DNA from 2 places in the Mycobacterium florentinum genome. Region 2 is predicted to be linked to the other one. Evidence: riboswitches for the same ligand, from Rfam matches in the RefSeq annotation. Region 2 holds a riboswitch; the other holds the start of a gene.
What was found. Region 2 has a riboswitch for magnesium ahead of G6N55_RS05140 (Rv1535 family protein). Riboswitches for the same ligand answer to the same signal wherever they lie in the genome.
Positions count from the first base shown of each region.

Region 1: linked by a shared signal. The riboswitch ahead of G6N55_RS16175 (hypothetical protein) and the one ahead of G6N55_RS05140 (Rv1535 family protein) in region 2 are both predicted to bind magnesium.

Region 1 covers NZ_AP022576.1:3,407,752-3,416,413, forward strand. The annotation lists gene car (carboxylic acid reductase) at 1-925, shown strand, start outside; gene G6N55_RS16160 (hypothetical protein) at 935-1,525, opposite strand; gene G6N55_RS16165 (NADP-dependent oxidoreductase) at 1,659-2,603, shown strand; gene G6N55_RS16170 (NRAMP family divalent metal transporter) at 2,607-4,250, opposite strand; gene G6N55_RS16175 (hypothetical protein) at 4,361-4,576, opposite strand; M-box (ykoK) riboswitch at 4,852-5,025, opposite strand; gene G6N55_RS16180 (class I SAM-dependent methyltransferase) at 5,162-5,821, shown strand; gene G6N55_RS16185 (acyltransferase family protein) at 5,825-7,822, opposite strand; gene G6N55_RS16190 (aldehyde dehydrogenase family protein) at 8,058-8,662, opposite strand, start outside.
Region 2 covers NZ_AP022576.1:1,092,420-1,101,081, forward strand. The annotation lists gene ileS (isoleucine--tRNA ligase) at 1-1,856, opposite strand, end outside; gene G6N55_RS05140 (Rv1535 family protein) at 2,117-2,353, opposite strand; M-box (ykoK) riboswitch at 2,631-2,800, opposite strand; gene G6N55_RS05145 (NAD(P)H-dependent flavin oxidoreductase) at 2,961-4,085, opposite strand; gene G6N55_RS05150 (carboxymuconolactone decarboxylase family protein) at 4,121-4,690, opposite strand; gene G6N55_RS05155 (glycosyltransferase) at 5,009-5,896, shown strand; gene G6N55_RS05160 (non-ribosomal peptide synthetase) at 5,913-8,662, opposite strand, start outside.

The DNA.
Region 1 (8,662 bases), 2.3 Mb from region 2:
CGTCGACATGATCGTGCACCCGGCTGCGCTGGTCAACCATGTCCTGCCGTACGACCAGCTGTTCGGCCCCAACGTGGTGGGCACCGCGGAATTGATTCGCCTGGCGATCACGACGCGGATCAAACCGGTCACCTACATGTCGACGGTCGCGGTGGCCTTTTCGGTCGATCCCGCCACGTTCGCCGAGGACGGCGACATCCGCACCGTCAGCGCGGTGCGGCCCGTCGATGACAGCTATGCCAACGGCTACGCGAACAGCAAGTGGGGCGGCGAGGTGTTGCTGCGCGAGGCACACGACCTGTGCGGTTTGCCGGCGGCGGTGTTCCGGTCCGACATGATCCTTGCGCACAGCCAGTACGCCGGACAGCTCAATGTCCCGGATGCGTTCACCCGGTTGATATTCAGCTTGCTGGTGACCGGCATCGCGCCGACGTCGTTCTACCAAACCGATGCGCAGGGCAACCGGGCGGTAGCTCACTACGACGGTCTGCCGGCCGACTTCGTGGCGGAGGCGGTCACCACGCTGGGCGAGCAGATAGCAACGGCCGCTGAGGATTCCGGCCGATACCGGTCCTTCGACGTGATGAACCCGCATGACGACGGCATCTCGCTGGACGTCTTCGTGGACTGGTTGATCGGCGCCGGCCATGACATCCGGCGCATCGACGACCATGACGCATGGTTCGGGCGTTTCGAAACGGCGCTGCGCGCACTACCCGACAAGCAGCGTCAGCATTCGGTACTTCCCTTGCTCGACGTCTACCGGAAGCCCGAGGCGCCGCTGCGGGGCGCGCCCGCGCCGACGGATGTGTTCCGCGGCTCGGTACAGGCAGCCAAAATCGGTGCGGACAAAGACATCCCGCATTTGTCGGAGCGGCTGATCGAGAAGTACGTCTCAGATCTGCGGCTGCTCGGGCTGGTGTAGCCCGAAACGCTAACCGTGCAAACCGTTCTTGACCGCGGCGTCCTGCTTGCGGCCGACGTCGATCGCGATCTCCGGGTCGATCGGGTCGTTGGGTGCGCTGTCGAACTCCAGGTTGACCAGCGCCCTGCCCTCGGTGAACAACAGTACGGCGATGGCCTGCGAATTATCCTGCGTGGTGCCCGAGATCATCGCGCCGTTGGAGCCGACGTCGACGGGCTGCCAGGCGCCGGTGACCTTCTTGGCGTAGTTCGTTTTGGTGTTCTCCAGGGCGGCCGCCGCCGTCGCGGGATCGGCGACGATCAAGATGGTGTCCCCGATGCGCCGGCTGTTGTCGGCATTGACGAACAGTTGCGCGACGCCGGTGGTGTTGTTGGAATTCAGCACCGGCGGTTCCGGCGCGGTGAAGTCACCGCCGACATCGCCGGGCTGAATCAGCAGCGCGCTGTAATCCGGGGGCGGCCCGGTCGGGGTGCTCACCACCGCGCCACTCTTGGACGACGGAGCCGAAGTCTTGCCGCTGTTGCCGCAACCGGTGATCGCGATGCCGACCGCAATGGTGGCGGCCGCCCAACCGGTGGCGGTCATCCGAGCACGTCCCATGGGCATCCTTTCCAGCGAGAACAGGGCCAGCGCATATGAACATACGCGCACGCACCAATCGACAGGCGCCGGTTCGCACCTATCCTCGGGTCCGGGGCCACAAAGTTTCGATTCGCGCGATAAGGAGATCGAGATGACGGCTGCAGTGGCACGCGCGGTACGGTTCGACCGCTACGGGGACCGTGACGTGCTGTACGTGGCAGATATCGACATGCCGGCGCCCGGCGAGGGCGAGGTGGTCGTCGAGGTTCGCGCCGCCGGAATCAACCCGGGCGAGGCCGGGATCCGCTCCGGGGCGATGCATGAGATGTTCCCCGCCACGTTTCCCTGCGGGGAAGGCAGCGACCTCGCCGGTGTCGTGACGGCCACCGGTCCCGGGGTCACCGAGTTCGCGATCGGCGACGAGGTTCTGGGGTTCAGCTTCCGGCGATCAAGCCATGCCACCCACACCGCCGTTCCGGTGGACCAGTTGGTCCGCAAACCGCCCCAATTGAGTTGGGAAGCAGCGGGTTCGCTCTACGTCGTCGGCGCGACCGCATACGCCGCCGTCCGCGCCGTCGCGCCGCAGCCGGGCGAAACCGTCGCCGTTTCGGCGGCGGCCGGAGGTGTCGGCAGTCTCGTCGTCCAGCTGTTGGTACTGCGCGAGGCGCGAGTGCTGGGCATCGCCGGCGAGGGCAACGCCGAATGGCTGCGGGCACACGGCGTCATCCCGATCACCTACGGAGCGGGGTTGGCCGAGCGGCTGCGCGAGGCCGCGCCGGACGGAGTCGACGCGTTCATCGACCTGTTCGGCCCGGACTACGTGCAGCTCGCCGTGGATCTCGGGGTCGCACCGCAGCGCATCGACACGATCATCTCCTTTCAGAAAGCCGGCGAAGTCGGCGCCAAAACCGAAGGCAGCACTGACGCGTCCACCCCGGAAGTGCTGACCGAGATCGCCGACCTGATCGTCAGCGGCGCCGTCGATTTCGATATCGCCGCGACCTTTCCGCTGGAGCGGGTGGCCGATGCCTTCGAGGAACTCGAACGCCGGCACACGCACGGCAAGATCGTGCTGCTGCCCAACGGTTCGCGCTGACCGTCAGCCGACGCCGAGCTCGACGATCTTCATCACCACAAAGACGGCGGCCAGCACCAGGTAGCCGCGCAGGATCAACAGGCCGGTCCGGTGGATCGGTGAAAGAGCCGGGCGGTCAAGAGAACTCAGGTTCGGAGTCTGCCAAGTCTGCTGCTCCTGCCTGCGCAGCGCCCGGCTTTCGGCACGGCCAACCGGCGAGCCGAGTTTGGCCGCGCGAGTGTCGCTGTACCACTGGTCGCCGATGATCGCCACGGCGCCGCAAAGTACGCCGACCGCCGCACCTGCCACGAGCCCACCCTCGAGGCTCGCCGTGGACAGGGCCGGGAAGAACGTGGTCGCCGTCAAAGCCAGCGACAGCAGCACCAGCGCCCACACGATCGCCCAGGCAATGACGTTCTGCCGCAACGTGTTCACCCACGGCCCCAGTATCGCCCGGTCATTACAGAGCAACACCAGGAACACCGTCGCTGACGGCAACAAGATGCCGGCCAGCGCCTGCACGCCCTGGGTGACCAGCCCGAGGATGTGATCGGGACTGAACGCCACCGCGGCCGACGCCACGAGCAAGAGCGCGTAGCCGCCGTAGAACCACGGCGCCTCGCTGATCTTCCAGTGCAGTGAGTGCCGCTTGCCCATCGCGTCGCCGATGGCATAGGTGGTGGCCAGCCCAATTGCGTTGGCCCCGATCAGCGAACCGTCCAGCAGGATGATCGCGAACAGCACGCCCACCGGGTGGCGCAGGCCGCTGGCGACCGCACCGGCATCGGTGAAGCTGCCGGTGCTGCCGGTGAGGCCGAAGGCGGTCACCGCCATCAGCGCCGTCGCCCCGACAATGACCACGACGATCCCGATGATCAAATCGGCCCGCGCGTAAGGAATCCAGCGCGCGGTGATGCGCTTGTCGACGACGTTGGACTGCTGGAAGAACAACTGCCACGGCGCGACAGTGGTCCCCACGATCGCGATGATCAACAGCAGGACGGTGGAGTTGAGTCCTCCCGGAAACTGTGGAACCAGCCCGCCGACAGCTACTTTCGTGCTCGGATGCACCAGCAGGACCATCGGGATCATCACCACGTTCACCGCGATCAGCAGGAACATCAGCCCTTCCCAGCGCCGGAACGAGCCCCCTGCCACCACTGCGAACAGCAGTACGGCGGCGGCGGGGATCGCAATGATCTTCGGGCAGCCCAGGAATCCCAACGCGAGTGCGACACCGATGAATTCGGTGACGATCGTAAGGGCGTTCAGAACCACCAGATCACCGACGCTGAATGCACCCCAGAACTTTCCGAAACGCTCGAAGATCAGGCGTGCGTGCCCGACTCGGGCGACCGCACCCAAGCGCAGCACCATCTCCTGGTTGACGTACAGCACCGGAATCAGCAAGGCCAGCGTCCACAACAGGTTCATCCCGTAGTCCTGACCGGCTTGGGCGTACGTCGCGACGCCGCCGGCGTCGTTGTCGCCCACCATGACAATCAATCCGGGACCGGTGATGACCATCAGCGTGCGCAACCGCCGCCACCAGCCGCGCAACGCGCCGTCGTCGTCACGGCCGATGCGGCCGAACGCTCCGATGATGTCGCCGGTGTGCGCGGAATCCAGCACTGGCCAGTCACCCTGCCGGGTGGAAATCAAAGTCATGGGATTCTCGCTGTCTGAATAGTTCGGGCTATACGGGTTGGGTGTTCAACGTGCCCCAGCGGCGGGCCCTGGATCCCCCGCCCGCCGCTGGGGACCGCTGGCGGAACGAATCACCGGTGGTTGCCCACACTGTCCGATGACTCTCCGCCCGGCGCGGCCGAGAGCACGGCGATCGGCGTCAGCGACACATACAGGTTCGCCCGCTCTTCGGGCGTCGGGATGTGCATGGCGCACAACCTGTTTGTCAGCAGCCGACCCGCACGCAGCATCGACCGTCCGCGCAACTTTCCACGACTGCGAATACGCTGCACAACAACAAAAGTCATGATCTTCCCCTGTCGGAAGTCCGACCGGTTCATCGACACGCTAAATGCAACCCGGCATCGGCCGTACCCGTCGACCGTGAATACGGTTGTGGGACGGCACAGATTGAGCTGCGTCAGCAGATAGAAATGCCGGAACCGGTGCGGTTCAAGATGGATTTCGGATGGGAACTATCGCCGGGACTCATCTCGCCCTCACCTCCTCACGGCCATGACACACGCGGGTGTCGTCACATCACACGCGGGAGAGGTACGAATGCCGGGCGATGAGCCCGTCGGCCGCACCCCTCTCGTCGGAGCTTCGGCACTGCACGGCGTATCTGGACCATGTCCAGAAGCCACTTGGGCTCAACCCTTGTGTCCGGGAAGAGCTGTCCTGACCCGGGGCGTCTCTCGACGTTCGGGGTCAGTGGCCTGTGTCCGTGCAGACGCCTCACCTACCGAGGTGCTTGCCTGTCCATGCTGGCACTGCCACCCACTGCTCGTCAAACTCCCTAGCGATCTCTTTACGCGGGGCGTGGCCCGCGTCACATTGACTGATCGCCGGTCATCGCCCGGGTAAAACCGCCGAGGCATACCCTCGAGGGCATGGCCACAACCCTGCAAGACCCTCGCGTCGAGAGCGTGCTCGACCGGATGTACACCGAGACGAAGAACCAGATGGCGTTGCTGCGTGAGCGTCATGGTCAGTTCGACAAGCCGATGACCACCGCGGAGCGCACCGAGGCGATGAGCGAGTTCTACATCCCGGTGACGCCGGAGGCCGGCCGGCTGCTCTACGCGCTGGTGCGAGCAACCCGTCCCACGACGGTTGTCGAGTTCGGAATGTCGTTCGGTATCTCGGCCATTCATCTCGCGGCGGCGGTCCGCGACAACGGCGTCGGGCGGGTGGTGACCACGGAGCTCAGCGCGAGCAAGATTGCGGCCGCGAAGAAGACGTTCGCCGAGACCGGCCTGGACGACGTGATCACGATTCTTGAAGGCGATGCGCTGACCACGCTCGAGGGTAAGGACGGACCGGTCGAATTCGTCTTGCTAGACGGCTGGAAGGACCTGTACCTTCCGGTGATCAAGCTGCTCGAACCCCGGCTCACCACAGGCGCTTTGGTGATCGCCGACAACGCCAGCGCGCCCGACATGGCGCCGTATCTCCAACTCGTGCGCGATCCGGCCAACGGCTACACCAGCTTCAATTTCCTGGTCCGGGAAAGCGACAGCATGGAAGTCAGCTGCCGCACCGACGAGTAGTCCCTAGCGCAGCGACTCTTCGAGCCACGGCGTCAGCCACTTGACCCCCTCCGGGGTCAAGTGGACGCCGTCACTGCGCACCTTGATGCCGTCGACCTTGGCGGTGTAAACGCCGTCGGGGCAAAGCTTTTTGTTCAGATCCAGGATCTGGACTCCTGGGTGCTGAGCAACGGTCTTGCGCAGCATGGCATTCCATTGGTTGACCCGGTCCGGCTGGTCCTCCGGGTACAAGCGGCCGTCCGGCTTCTCACCGCCCCGGCTGTACGGCGCGGTGGCCACGATCACGCGAACTCCGCTGGCGCTCACGATGTTCAGTGCGCGCTCCAGCTCGGCGTTGAGATACGCGTCGAACGTCGGATCGCCGATGTGGGTCCACTGACCTTCGTTGACCCGGTCCACCGTCTCCCAGCGCCCGATGATCAGCAGCGCGACGTCCGGCTGGTCCTGATTGATCTGCGTTGCCCACCTGCCGGGCCAGGTGTCGCATTCGGCACGCTGATCCAGGGTTTGGCCGATGTAGCGGTACGGGGTGCCGCGCACCAGGCTGCACCCGATGACGGTGTGGTCGAGGAACGCGAATCCGGGCGTCGGCGGAAGAAAGTGCATCCAGGTCCACCCGATCGAGTCACCGAATACCGAAACGGTGAACGGCCGGTTGGGGTTTCGCGGCCCGACCGGGCGACTCCCACCCGGCGTGGCCGAGGACACCGCGGCGACCGACGAAACGTCCGGCGGCAGGCCGGGCTCGCGTAGACGTGGGCCGACCGGAATCAGCAGCAAGGTGATCGCGGCGGCGCTGGCGACGGTGGCGGCGGCCAGCGGCAGCAACGCCACCAGGGCCGGCCGCCAGCGTCGGACGGGTTGTTCGATCAGCCAGTAGGAGGCGCCGGCCACCGCCAACGTGAGCCCGCACCGCGCGGCGAACAGCGGCAATCCCGACCATCCGGTGCGTTCGCCGTTGAGCGCCAGAAAGATTGGCCAGTGCCACAGGTAGACGCCGTAGGAGACGGTGCCCAGCCACACCAGCGGGGGTGCGGCCAGGATGCGGGCGACCAACCCGCGCTGCTCCAGTGCCACCGGGGCCACCACGAGGACGGCCGCAATCGCGACCCCGATCAGCAAGCCGTGCCGGAAATCGCCGACGTTGCCCGTCGCGAAGTGAGCCGCGGCCGCCAGCCCCGCCACGCCGGCCATCGGCAGCACGCGGGCGACACGGCGCCCCCAGCGACTGCGGATCATGCACCAGCCTCGGTTCAGCGACGGCCAATCCCTTACCAGCAGGGCCGCTGCCGCAGAGCCGACCAGCAAGGCCTGCGCGCGCGTATCGGTGCCGAAGTAGATGCGGTCGCGCGTGGTGTCAGAGACGAAGACGATGGCGGCCGCCGCGGAGGCCAGCGCGCCCAGGGTGGCGATCACGAAGATGGCGAACCGCACCCCACCGACGGTGGCCCGCATGAAGTAGCGCTTGGCCCGCGCGGCCAGCAGCAGGGTGACCACGATCAGCAGGACCGGCCAGACGAAGTAGTACTGTTCCTCAACGCCGAGCGACCAGGCGTGCTGCAGCGGCGACGGCGGCGCCCCCTGCGTGAAGTAGTCGGTCTTCTGCGCGACGAAACGCCAGTTCGCCACCCAGAGGAACGCGGCGATCGCATCGTCGCGTAACCCGGTAAGGGCCTGGGCGGGAAGCAGTTCGCGGGCCGCGCCCACGGCGAGCACCATCAGCACCAGCGCGGGCAGCAGCCGGCGGGCACGACGAATCCAGAATCCGGTCAGATCGATGCGTCCGGTGCGCCCGAGCTCGTCCAGCAACAGCGAGGTGATCAGGAATCCGCTGAGCACGAAGAAGACGTCGACGCCGAGGAACCCGCCGCTGATGCCGGGGATGCCGCCGTGGTCGGCGAGCACCAGGGCCACGGCTATCGCGCGCAGTCCATCGAGTGCGGGAATGCCGCTGCGTCGCTCGGGTTTATCCCAGATCGCCAGCCGGCCGACCCGACGCACCGGGGCAACCCATCGATTCTGCCGAGCAGAAGACGCCGGTGCGGAGTACGTCCCGTCCGGCTCAGTGGTCGCTTTTAGCGCGCCTTGACCACTCTGATGTCCGACGCGGTAGTTGCTGCCGATACGTCGTCGCCCCTCCTCTTGATCTCAGCAAGCTTAGAGGCGACGCCGTCGGATGCGGTGGAGACACGCGCCGGTTTTCCGCTGTCGTGCGTACGGATTTCGACCTAAATTGTTAGGCCTTGTCAGGGGCGTAGCCGAGGGTGCTTTTGACTTCCAGATACTCGTGGAAGCCGAACTCGCTCCACTCCCGGCCGTTGCCGCTGCGCTTGTAGCCACCGAATGGTGCGTTCATGTCGAACGCGTGGTTGATCGTCACCCAGCCGGCGCGAATCTTGCGGGCAACCTCACGTGCCTTGTCGAGGTCGGCTCCGGAGACGAATCCGGCCAGGCCGTATTCGGTGTCATTGGCGATCTCGACCGCGTGGTCGAGGTCGTCGTAGCCGAGGATGCACAGCACCGGCCCGAAGATCTCCTCGCGCGCGATCGTCATGTCGTTGGTGACATGCGCGAAGACCGTCGGCTTGACGTAGTAGCCCTTGTCCAGCCCCGCCGGCCGGCCCGGGCCTCCGGTAACCACGGTCGCGCCCTCGTCGATGCCCTGCTGGATCAGCCGCTGGACCTTGTCGAATTGTGTCTTCGACGCCACCGGCCCGATCGCCCGCTTGTCGCCGGTGCCCACCCCGACCTGCTCGGCAGCCTCTTTCGCGATGGTAATGGCCTCCGCCATCCGGGAATTGGGCACCAGCATGCGCGTCGGCGCGTTACAGCTCTGCCCCG
Region 2 (8,662 bases):
TTCTGGCCGTCGGAGCCCAGCACGATCCCATGTGCCACACAGGTTTTGAACGCGGGGCGGTCAAACAGCGCGGTGGCCAGCACGTGCAGTGTGTAGAACCAGCCGCGGGTCTGCCCGATGTATTCGACGATGAAGTCGCCCGGGTAGTGGGTGTCGAACCAGTCGGAGTTCTCGAACGGGTAGTGCACCTGGGCGTACGGCATGGAGCCCGAGTCGAACCACACGTCGAGCACGTCGGGGATGCGGCGCATCGTGCTGGCACCGGTGGGGTCGTCGGGGTTGGGCCGGGTGAGCTCGTCGATGTAGGGCCGGTGCAGATTGGTCGGCCGCACCCCGAAGTCGCGCTCCAGCTCGTCGAGGCTGCCGTAGGCGTCGATGCGCGGATAGGCCGGGTCGTCGGATTTCCACACCGGAATAGGCGTGCCCCAGTAGCGATTTCGTGAGATCGACCAGTCGCGGGCGCCCCGCAGCCATTTGCCGAACTGCCCGTCCTTGACGTGTTCGGGATACCAGGTGATCTGCTGGTTGAGTTCGACCATGCGGTCGCGGAATTCAGTCACCGCGACGAACCACGACGACACCGCCCGGTAGATCAGCGGATTGCGGCATCGCCAGCAGTGCGGGTAGGGGTGCTCGTAGGTCTCGTGCCGGATCAGCACCGGCTGGTTGACCGCGGCCGGGCCGCTGCCGTTCTTCAGGTCGCGGATGATCTGCGGGTTGGCGTCAAAGACGTGCTGCCCCTGGTAATCCGGGACGGTGGCGTCGAAGCGGCCCTTGGCATCGACCGGGGTGACCGGCACGATGCCCACCCTGTCGGTGGTCGCCATGTCGTCCTCACCGTAGGCCGGTGCCATATGCACGATCCCGGTGCCGTCCTCGGTGGTGACGAACTCGCCCGGCAGCACCTGAAACGCCTCGGCAGTGTCCATGAAATACGGGAACGCGGGCAGATAGCGGGTCCCCAACAGATCGGCGCCCGAGTAGGTGCCCAGCACATCGGGTTCTTCGCCCAGCTCTTTGGCGTAGGCGCCGAGCCGCGCCTCGGCCAGCACAAAACGCCGATCCCCCACCTTGACCTGGGCGTAGGTCACCTCCGGGTTGACGGCAACGGCCAGGTTCGACGGCAGGGTCCACGGCGTGGTCGTCCACACCAGCAGGTAGGCGCCGTCGAGCTCGCCGGCCGTCACCCTGAAACCCACCGTGACGGCCGGGTCCTGGCGGCTCTGATAGACGTCGTCGTCCATCCGCAATTCGTGGTTGGACAACGGGGTTTCGTCGCGCCAGCAGTACGGCAATACCCGGTAGCCCTCGTAGGCGAGGCCCTTGTCCCACAGCCGTTTGAAGGCCCAGATCACCGACTCCATATAGGGCAGATCGAGCGTCTTGTAGTCGTTGTCGAAGTCGACCCAGCGCGCCTGGCGGGTGACGTAGGCCTGCCATTCGCCGGTGTAGCGCAACACCGATTCCCGGCAGGCCTCGTTGAACGCGGCGATGCCCATGTCGTCGATCTGCGACTTGTCGGTGATGCCCAGCTGGCGTTCGACTTCGAGTTCGGCGGGCAGCCCGTGGGTGTCCCAGCCGAATCGGCGGTCCACCTTGTAGCCGCGCATCGTGCGATACCGCGGGACAATGTCTTTCACGTAGCCGGTGAGCAGGTGCCCGTAGTGTGGCAGCCCGTTGGCGAAGGGTGGCCCGTCGTAGAACACGTACTCTTCGGCGCCATCGCGGTGGGCGATGCTGGCCCGGAAGGTTGCGTCGCGAGTCCAGTAGTCGAGGACCTCGAGTTCCAGCGCCGGGAAGTCGGGGGCTCCCCCGGCCAGCTTGGGATAAGCCCTGGCGTCAGCGTTTTCGGTCACGGTGCGCGTCGTCTCCTGCGTGCCTACGGTCAGGCCGGGGACGAGGCCGCGCAACCTGCGCGAGCACCGCGGTACCACCCCGCTTGCCGCGCTCACGCGCGGCCGCTCGATTCAGGCTGTGACGGGCCTACCCGTTCGGGTCTACTGGGCCGTGCGGGCTGTTCTTCCGAAGGCTCCCCGGTGATAGCCGGATCGACGCCGTGAACAAGATTCTACGGACCCGCGCAAATCAATCGCTGCCGGCTCCGACACATCCATCGTCAACGGACCTCGATCAAACCGACACGCCACAGGGCCGCGTAGACGTGGCGAACGGGGACGCTCAGCAGGCGAGCGGCACCGGCTACCAGCGGGTCGCCGGCGCCGAAGTATCCGGCGTCGGCGGGCCGGGCGGCCTTCTTGGGGGCGGGGGCGTGCACCGGCGTGGTGTCGGGCACGAGGCGCAGGTTGCGGACGGGTGCTACGGCAACTACTTCGTCGAAGAGTACTGCGGTCATGATCGTCTCCTAACGGAATTGCAAACGGGTACTGACTGGACTTGCGGTGTCCCGACCCGTAAGGGTTCCGATCCGAGAACGCTTGAGCGGTAAGTCGATTCGCTAGCTCAGGCGTCGGGCCGGAGGTCGGATTGGGACGGAGCGTGTCCCGGATATCCATCCGGACTGCCACTGGAACTCATGCGCCCCTCACCTCCTCTACGGCCACGACGCGTGCGGTTACCCGCGCCTATTTGCGCGCACCAGAAGGAGTTCAGAATCCGGCGACCGCCGGAAATCCGCACCCCTCTCGTCAGAGCTTTGGCACCACACGACGTGTCCGGAACTCCGGAAGCCACTTGGACTCAACCCTTAAGCCGGGAGGAGCTGTCCTGACCCGGGGCGTCTTTCGACGTTCGGGGTCAGTGGCCTGTGTTCGTGTAGCCGCCTCACCTAACGAGGTGCTGCCGTAAATACTCCACGAGGTGCCCGACCCGGTCAATGTGATCTGGCGCGTGCCGGGCAACTTATCGGCGTCTTCACAGCTTTCGATCAGCTTTGACCGCATTGACCTGCACAAATGCCCCGCTGTGGCATGGTTCACAGCCGCCGGAACGCGTCGCGACGGTCAGTCGTCAGCTAAGTTTTCCAGCCGCCCGATGGTCTCGGCGAACTCCTCGATCATGTCGAGCATGACCGAGCGGGTCGGCCGGACGCGGTCGAGCGAACCGACCACCTGGCCGACGAAATAGGTTGCCAGCTCACGCGCCTTGGCGCCGGGATGGCCGGCCGCCTGGTTGATGCGCAGCTGCGCTTCGGTGACCAACGTGGTCTGCAACGGCATGCCGAGCGGGGCCGGGTTTTCGGGCCGCTCCCATTCCTCGGTCCACGCCGTGCGCAGCATCCGCGCCGGCTTGCCCGTCATCGACCGCGATCGCACGGTGTCCGACGAACTGGCGGCCAGGAATTTCTCCTTGACCACCGGGTCGGTCTCGGCTTCCTCGGTGGTCAGCCAGACCGAGCCGCACCACACGCCCTCGGCGCCCAGGGCCAGTGCCGCCGCGATCTGGCGCCCGCGGGCGATCCCGCCCGCCGCCAGGACGGGGACCGGCGCGACCGCGTCGACGACCTCGGGGACCAGCACCATCGTCGCCACCTCGCCGGTGTGACCCCCCGCTTCGGTACCCTGCGCGACGATCAGGTCGACGCCGGCCGCGGCGTGCCGACGCGCGTGCGCGGTGGTGCCGGCCAGCGCGGCCACCAACACGTCGTGTCCGTGCGCACGTTCGACGAGGTCGGCCGGCGGCGGCCCGAGCGCGCTGGCAATCAACCGAATGTTGTGCGCGAAGGCCACTTCCAGCAGCGGCTCGTAGCCCTTGGGCGAGATGTTGAGGCCGCCGGCGGATGCTCGCGGCGGTTCGGCCGGTGCCGTGATGCCATAACGGGCGAGCAAGTCCTCGACGAACGCGCGATGCTCCTCGGGGAGCAGCCCCCTGACTTGCCTGGCGTCGATGCCGCCTTGGTCGGCGCCGACGTACTTGGGCGGCAACAGCAGGTCGACCCCGTAGGGCTTGCCCCCGGTCTGCTCCTCGATCCAGGTGAGCTCGTTCTGCAGCCGCTGCGGGCTATGCGCGACGGCACCCAGGACGCCGAATCCCCCCGCATTGGTGACCGCGGCGACGACGTCGCGACAGTGGCTGAAGGCGCATATCGGGAACTCCACACCGAGCATCTCGGCGACTCTGGTCCGCATTACTCGACGCTAGGAGTTATCGCGGGACATGGCAATCAACCCGCGGGTGCACACCCGTCAGGTGGCCAGCCCGCCACACCGTCCTCCAGCGGGACCTCGAGGCTCTGCAGAATCGACGACACCATCCGCCACGCGCTGATGGCGGTGACGAGTTCAACGAGAACCGTTTTGTCGCTTCGTAATTCGCGTTCGCAGTCGGCCCAGCTCTGCGGGCTGACCACACCGTCGCGCACCACATCGTCGGTGGCCGCCAGCACGGCGCGTTCGGTGGGCCCGAATCCGTCGTGCCGTTGCCAATCCCGCACCCCGAGCAGGTCGTCGGTCGTCACGCCCAACCGGGTGGCGACGCGCCAGTGCTGCGTCCATTCGTATTCGCACGCGGTGAGCCAGCCGATCCGCATGATCACCAGCTCCCGTAACCGGGCGTCGAGCGAACCGTGCCACAGCATGGTCGCGAGCAGGTCGTTGACCGCGCGCGCCAGCTGCGGATGGTTCAGCAACACCTGGAAGATGCTGAGCTCGGCCATGTAGTCGGGTACGGCCGCCTCGTCGGCGGCGGCCTTGGCCTCGCCGAGCGGCAGTCCGGGGACGCGGGCTGTTGTCATCGTGTGAGCACTCCGATCAACTGGCGGAACGTGTTCGCGTTCACCGGTAATCGTAGCCAGCACGACCCGGGCGCCTTCGCGGAGCGGCGGGCAAACATCGAACCCCGGGCCCGGGCGCAGATAGACATGTGTTGAACGACGGGCACTTGCCGGTGAACGTTCCACGAAAATGCGGCTGTTCGCCCCGATGCCCGGCCGGCGAAACAACTACGGTTTCAGAAAAGGACGCAATGAATTATTCACCCCCACAGCTGAATTCGGGGCCGGCCGGCTATGGCGCTGGCTGTCCCCGGACGTCCGCAGATTGGTGTGTAAGCCATGGCGCAACAGCCCTCGGTCTCAATCGTCATTCCCGCCTATAACGAAGAACGGCTCATCGGCAAATGCCTGGAGTCGTGCATCAACCAGACCTCGGCGCCGGACGAAATAATTGTCGTCAACAACAAGTCGACCGACGACACCGCGTCGATTGTGCGCAGATATCAGGCACGGGCGCCGCACTTGGACATCCAGCTGCTCGACCAGGACACCCACCAGGGCATCGCGCCGACCCGCGACCACGGGTTCGATCAGGCGCGGGGCGACGTCTTCGGCCGCATCGACGCCGATACGGTCATTCCGCCGGACTGGGTCGACGCGGTTCGCCGTTGCTTCTCCGACCCCGACATCGACGCCGCGAGCGGTCCGATCGCCATTTACGATCTGCCTTTCCGGGGCTTCCTCTTCTGGGTCGATTCCACGCTTCGGCACTTCTTGCACAAACACGTCCGCAATGAGCGGTTTCTGCTCGGGTGCAACATGGCAATTCGCGCGACGGCGTGGAAGGGTGTCCGGCTTCAGACGCAACTGGACCCGGAAGTGCGCCTGCACGAAGATATCGACCTGGCGCTGACGCTGTTCAAAAATGATTTCGAGATTTCCTACGAACCGTCCATGGTCGCCGATATCTCGGGCCGGCGAGTGGAATCCTCACCGAGCGAGTTCTACCGCTACGCCACGCGTTATACGCGGACAACCCAACTGCACGGCATCAAGAGCCCGACGGCACACACGACGATTGCCACCCTGCTGTTGCTCTATTACCCGTTCCGGACGATGCGCTTCTTTTACGACGCGGACGAACAGAAATTCACCCTGGCAAAGCTGCGGGACCGCCTGCGCGCTCTGGCCCAACCCGTCGACGCTGAGTCGCCAACTAGCTTGTAGCAGTAAATAATCGGGACTAGAGCAGTCCCACCAGCTGCAAGTCGGTGACGTACTTGATGATCACCGGTGCCGAAATGTGCGGGATGTCGTTGTCCGCACCGATTTTCGCTTCCTGCACCGCGGCACGGAACCGGTCGGTCGGCGCGAACGACTCGCGGGTCGGCTCGAGCGGTTGTATCTGCTCGGGGTTGTGCAGCATCAACTGCAGCATCTGCAGCACGGAGTGCTGGCGCTGCCGATCCGGCAGGGCCCGCAGGCCGGTCTCGAACTGCCGCACCCATTCCGCGAAGTCGTCGATGCGCTGGATCGGATAGCCGGCCTCGATCAGCCAGTCGACGTAGGTGTCGATTCCGATGCCGTCGTCGTGCGGGTTCATCACGTGGTAGGTCTCGAACCCGTCGACCACCTGGGCCCCGAGGGTGGCGATCGACTCGGCGACGAATTCGACCGGCAGCGCGTCGTAGTGCGCCCGCTGCCGATTACCGTTTTCGTCGCGCTGATAGAACGAACCGGGCGCGACTCCGGTGGCCACCAGGCTCAGGATCATCCGGGTGACGACGTCGGTCATGTTGAACTGACCCGCGTAGCTGACGTCGGACAGGATCATGTCACTGCGGAACACCGAAACCGGAAGCCCGAACGCGTCATTGGCCTCGCGCAGCAGCACCTCACCTGCCCACTTGCTGTTGCCGTAGCCGTTGGCGTAGCTGCCGTCGAGGACGCGGGTGGGACTGATCGCCCGGATGTCGGCATCCTCGGTGAACAACGCCGGCTCGATCTGGCGACCGAGGTCCGAGGTCGACACAAAGGCATACGGCTTCATCCGCGAGGTCAGAGCAAACTTGATCAGTTCGGCGGTGCCAACGACGTTGGGCCCGAACAGCTCTCGGTAGGGCAGCACGCCGTTGACCACGGCGGCCGAGTCGACGATCAGATCGACGGTGTCGGCCAGCCGTTGGTAGGTCTCGTCGTTGAGACCCAGATTGGCTTCGCCCTTGTCGCCGGCGACAACCTCGAGATGGTCGGCGGCCAACTGGTGGAAGTGGTCCACCAGCTGCGGGTCGCCGCTGTCGAACGTCTTCTCCAGGCGGCGCCACGCCTCCTGATCGGAGCCGGCTCGCACCAGGCAGATCAGCTTGCCGTCAACACGTTTCAGTTGCTTGAGCCACTCCAGGGCCAGGTAACGGCCCAGGAAGCCGGTCGCCCCGGTCAACAGCACCGTACGCGCTTCGGCGCTCGGGGCCGGCAGCGTCGGAGCGCCGAGCAGCGTCGTCTCGTCGATGAACTTGTCGAGGGTGAGGTCGCTGGCACGCAGCCCCTCGGTGTCGCGGCCGTGCACGGCAACGTAACTCGGGCCGTGGGCATCGGTCTCGTCGGAGTCGTCGTCACTGTCGAGACGCTGGCTCATGGTACGCACCGACGGCGCCTCGAACAGCGTGCGCACCGAGAGGTTGGAATCGAACGCCGTGTTGATCGCGGCGACCACCCGCATCGCCGACAGCGAATCGCCGCCCAGGTCGAAGAAGGAGTTCTCGACGCCGACCCGCTCGATACCGAGCACCTGGCCGTAGATCCCGGCCACGATCTCCTCGGTGGGTGTCGCGGGCGGGGTGTAGCGGAGCGCGCTCTGGTATTCGGGTGCGGGCAGCGCTCGTTTGTCGAGCTTGCCGTTGACGGTGCGCGGCAACGTGTCGAGCACGACCACCGCCGTCGGCACCATGTAGGCCGGCAGCCGCTCGCCCAGCGCACTGCGCATCGCGGCGGTATCGACGTCGCCGGTGACGGTGACATACCCGACCAGCCGCTTGTCACCCGGACGATCCTCGCGGGCGATCACCGCCGCGGCCTGCACGCCTTCGAGGGCGGCCAGCGCCGCCTGAACCTCGCCGAGTTCGATCCGGAAGCCGCGGATCTTGACCTGCTCGTCGGCCCGCCCCAGGTACTGCAACTGCCCGTCGGCGCCCCAGCGCACCAGGTCGCCGGTGCGATACATCCGCGCCCCGGATCCGCCGAACGGGCACGCGACGAACCGCGACGCGGTCAGACCGGCCCGGCGCAGATAGCCGACGGCCACACCCCGGCCGGCGATGTACAGCTCACCGACCACACCCTCAGGCGCCGGTCGCAACCATTTGTCCAGTACGAACAGTGCCGCGCCCGGCACCGGCACGCCGATCGGGGCGCCCTCGCCGGCCTTCATCGGCGCGCTGATCGCGGCGTAGATGGTGGCTTCGGTCGGGCCGTAGGCGTTGATCATCACGCGGCCCGGCGCCCACTTATCCACTATTTCGTTCGGCGATGCCTCCCCCGCCATCACCAACGTCGCGGACTCGAGCCCCTCGCCCGGCATCATCGCCAGCGCCGACGGAGTCTGACCCACCACGGTCACCTGCTCGGCGACCAGCAGGTCGCGCAGCTCGTGTGCGGACGCCGCCGCCGAATCGGGCACCACCACCAGCCGCGAACCGTGCAGCAGGGCATTGAAGATCTCCCACACCGAGACGTCGAAGCTGTAGGAGTGCCACTGCGACCACACCTGTCCCGGGCCGGTCGGAGCGCCGGGGTCGGGTGCTTCCAGTAGCGACGTCGCGTTGTGGTGGGTGATCGCCACGCCCTTGGGCACCCCGGTCGTCCCCGAGGTGTAGATCGTGTACGCCAGATCCTCCGGCGCCGCCACCGGGAAGGTGATGTCCGAGGGGATGGCCAGGTCGGGATCGTCGACGTCGATGACCGCCAGATCGGCCCCGTCGAAGCGCGACCGCATGG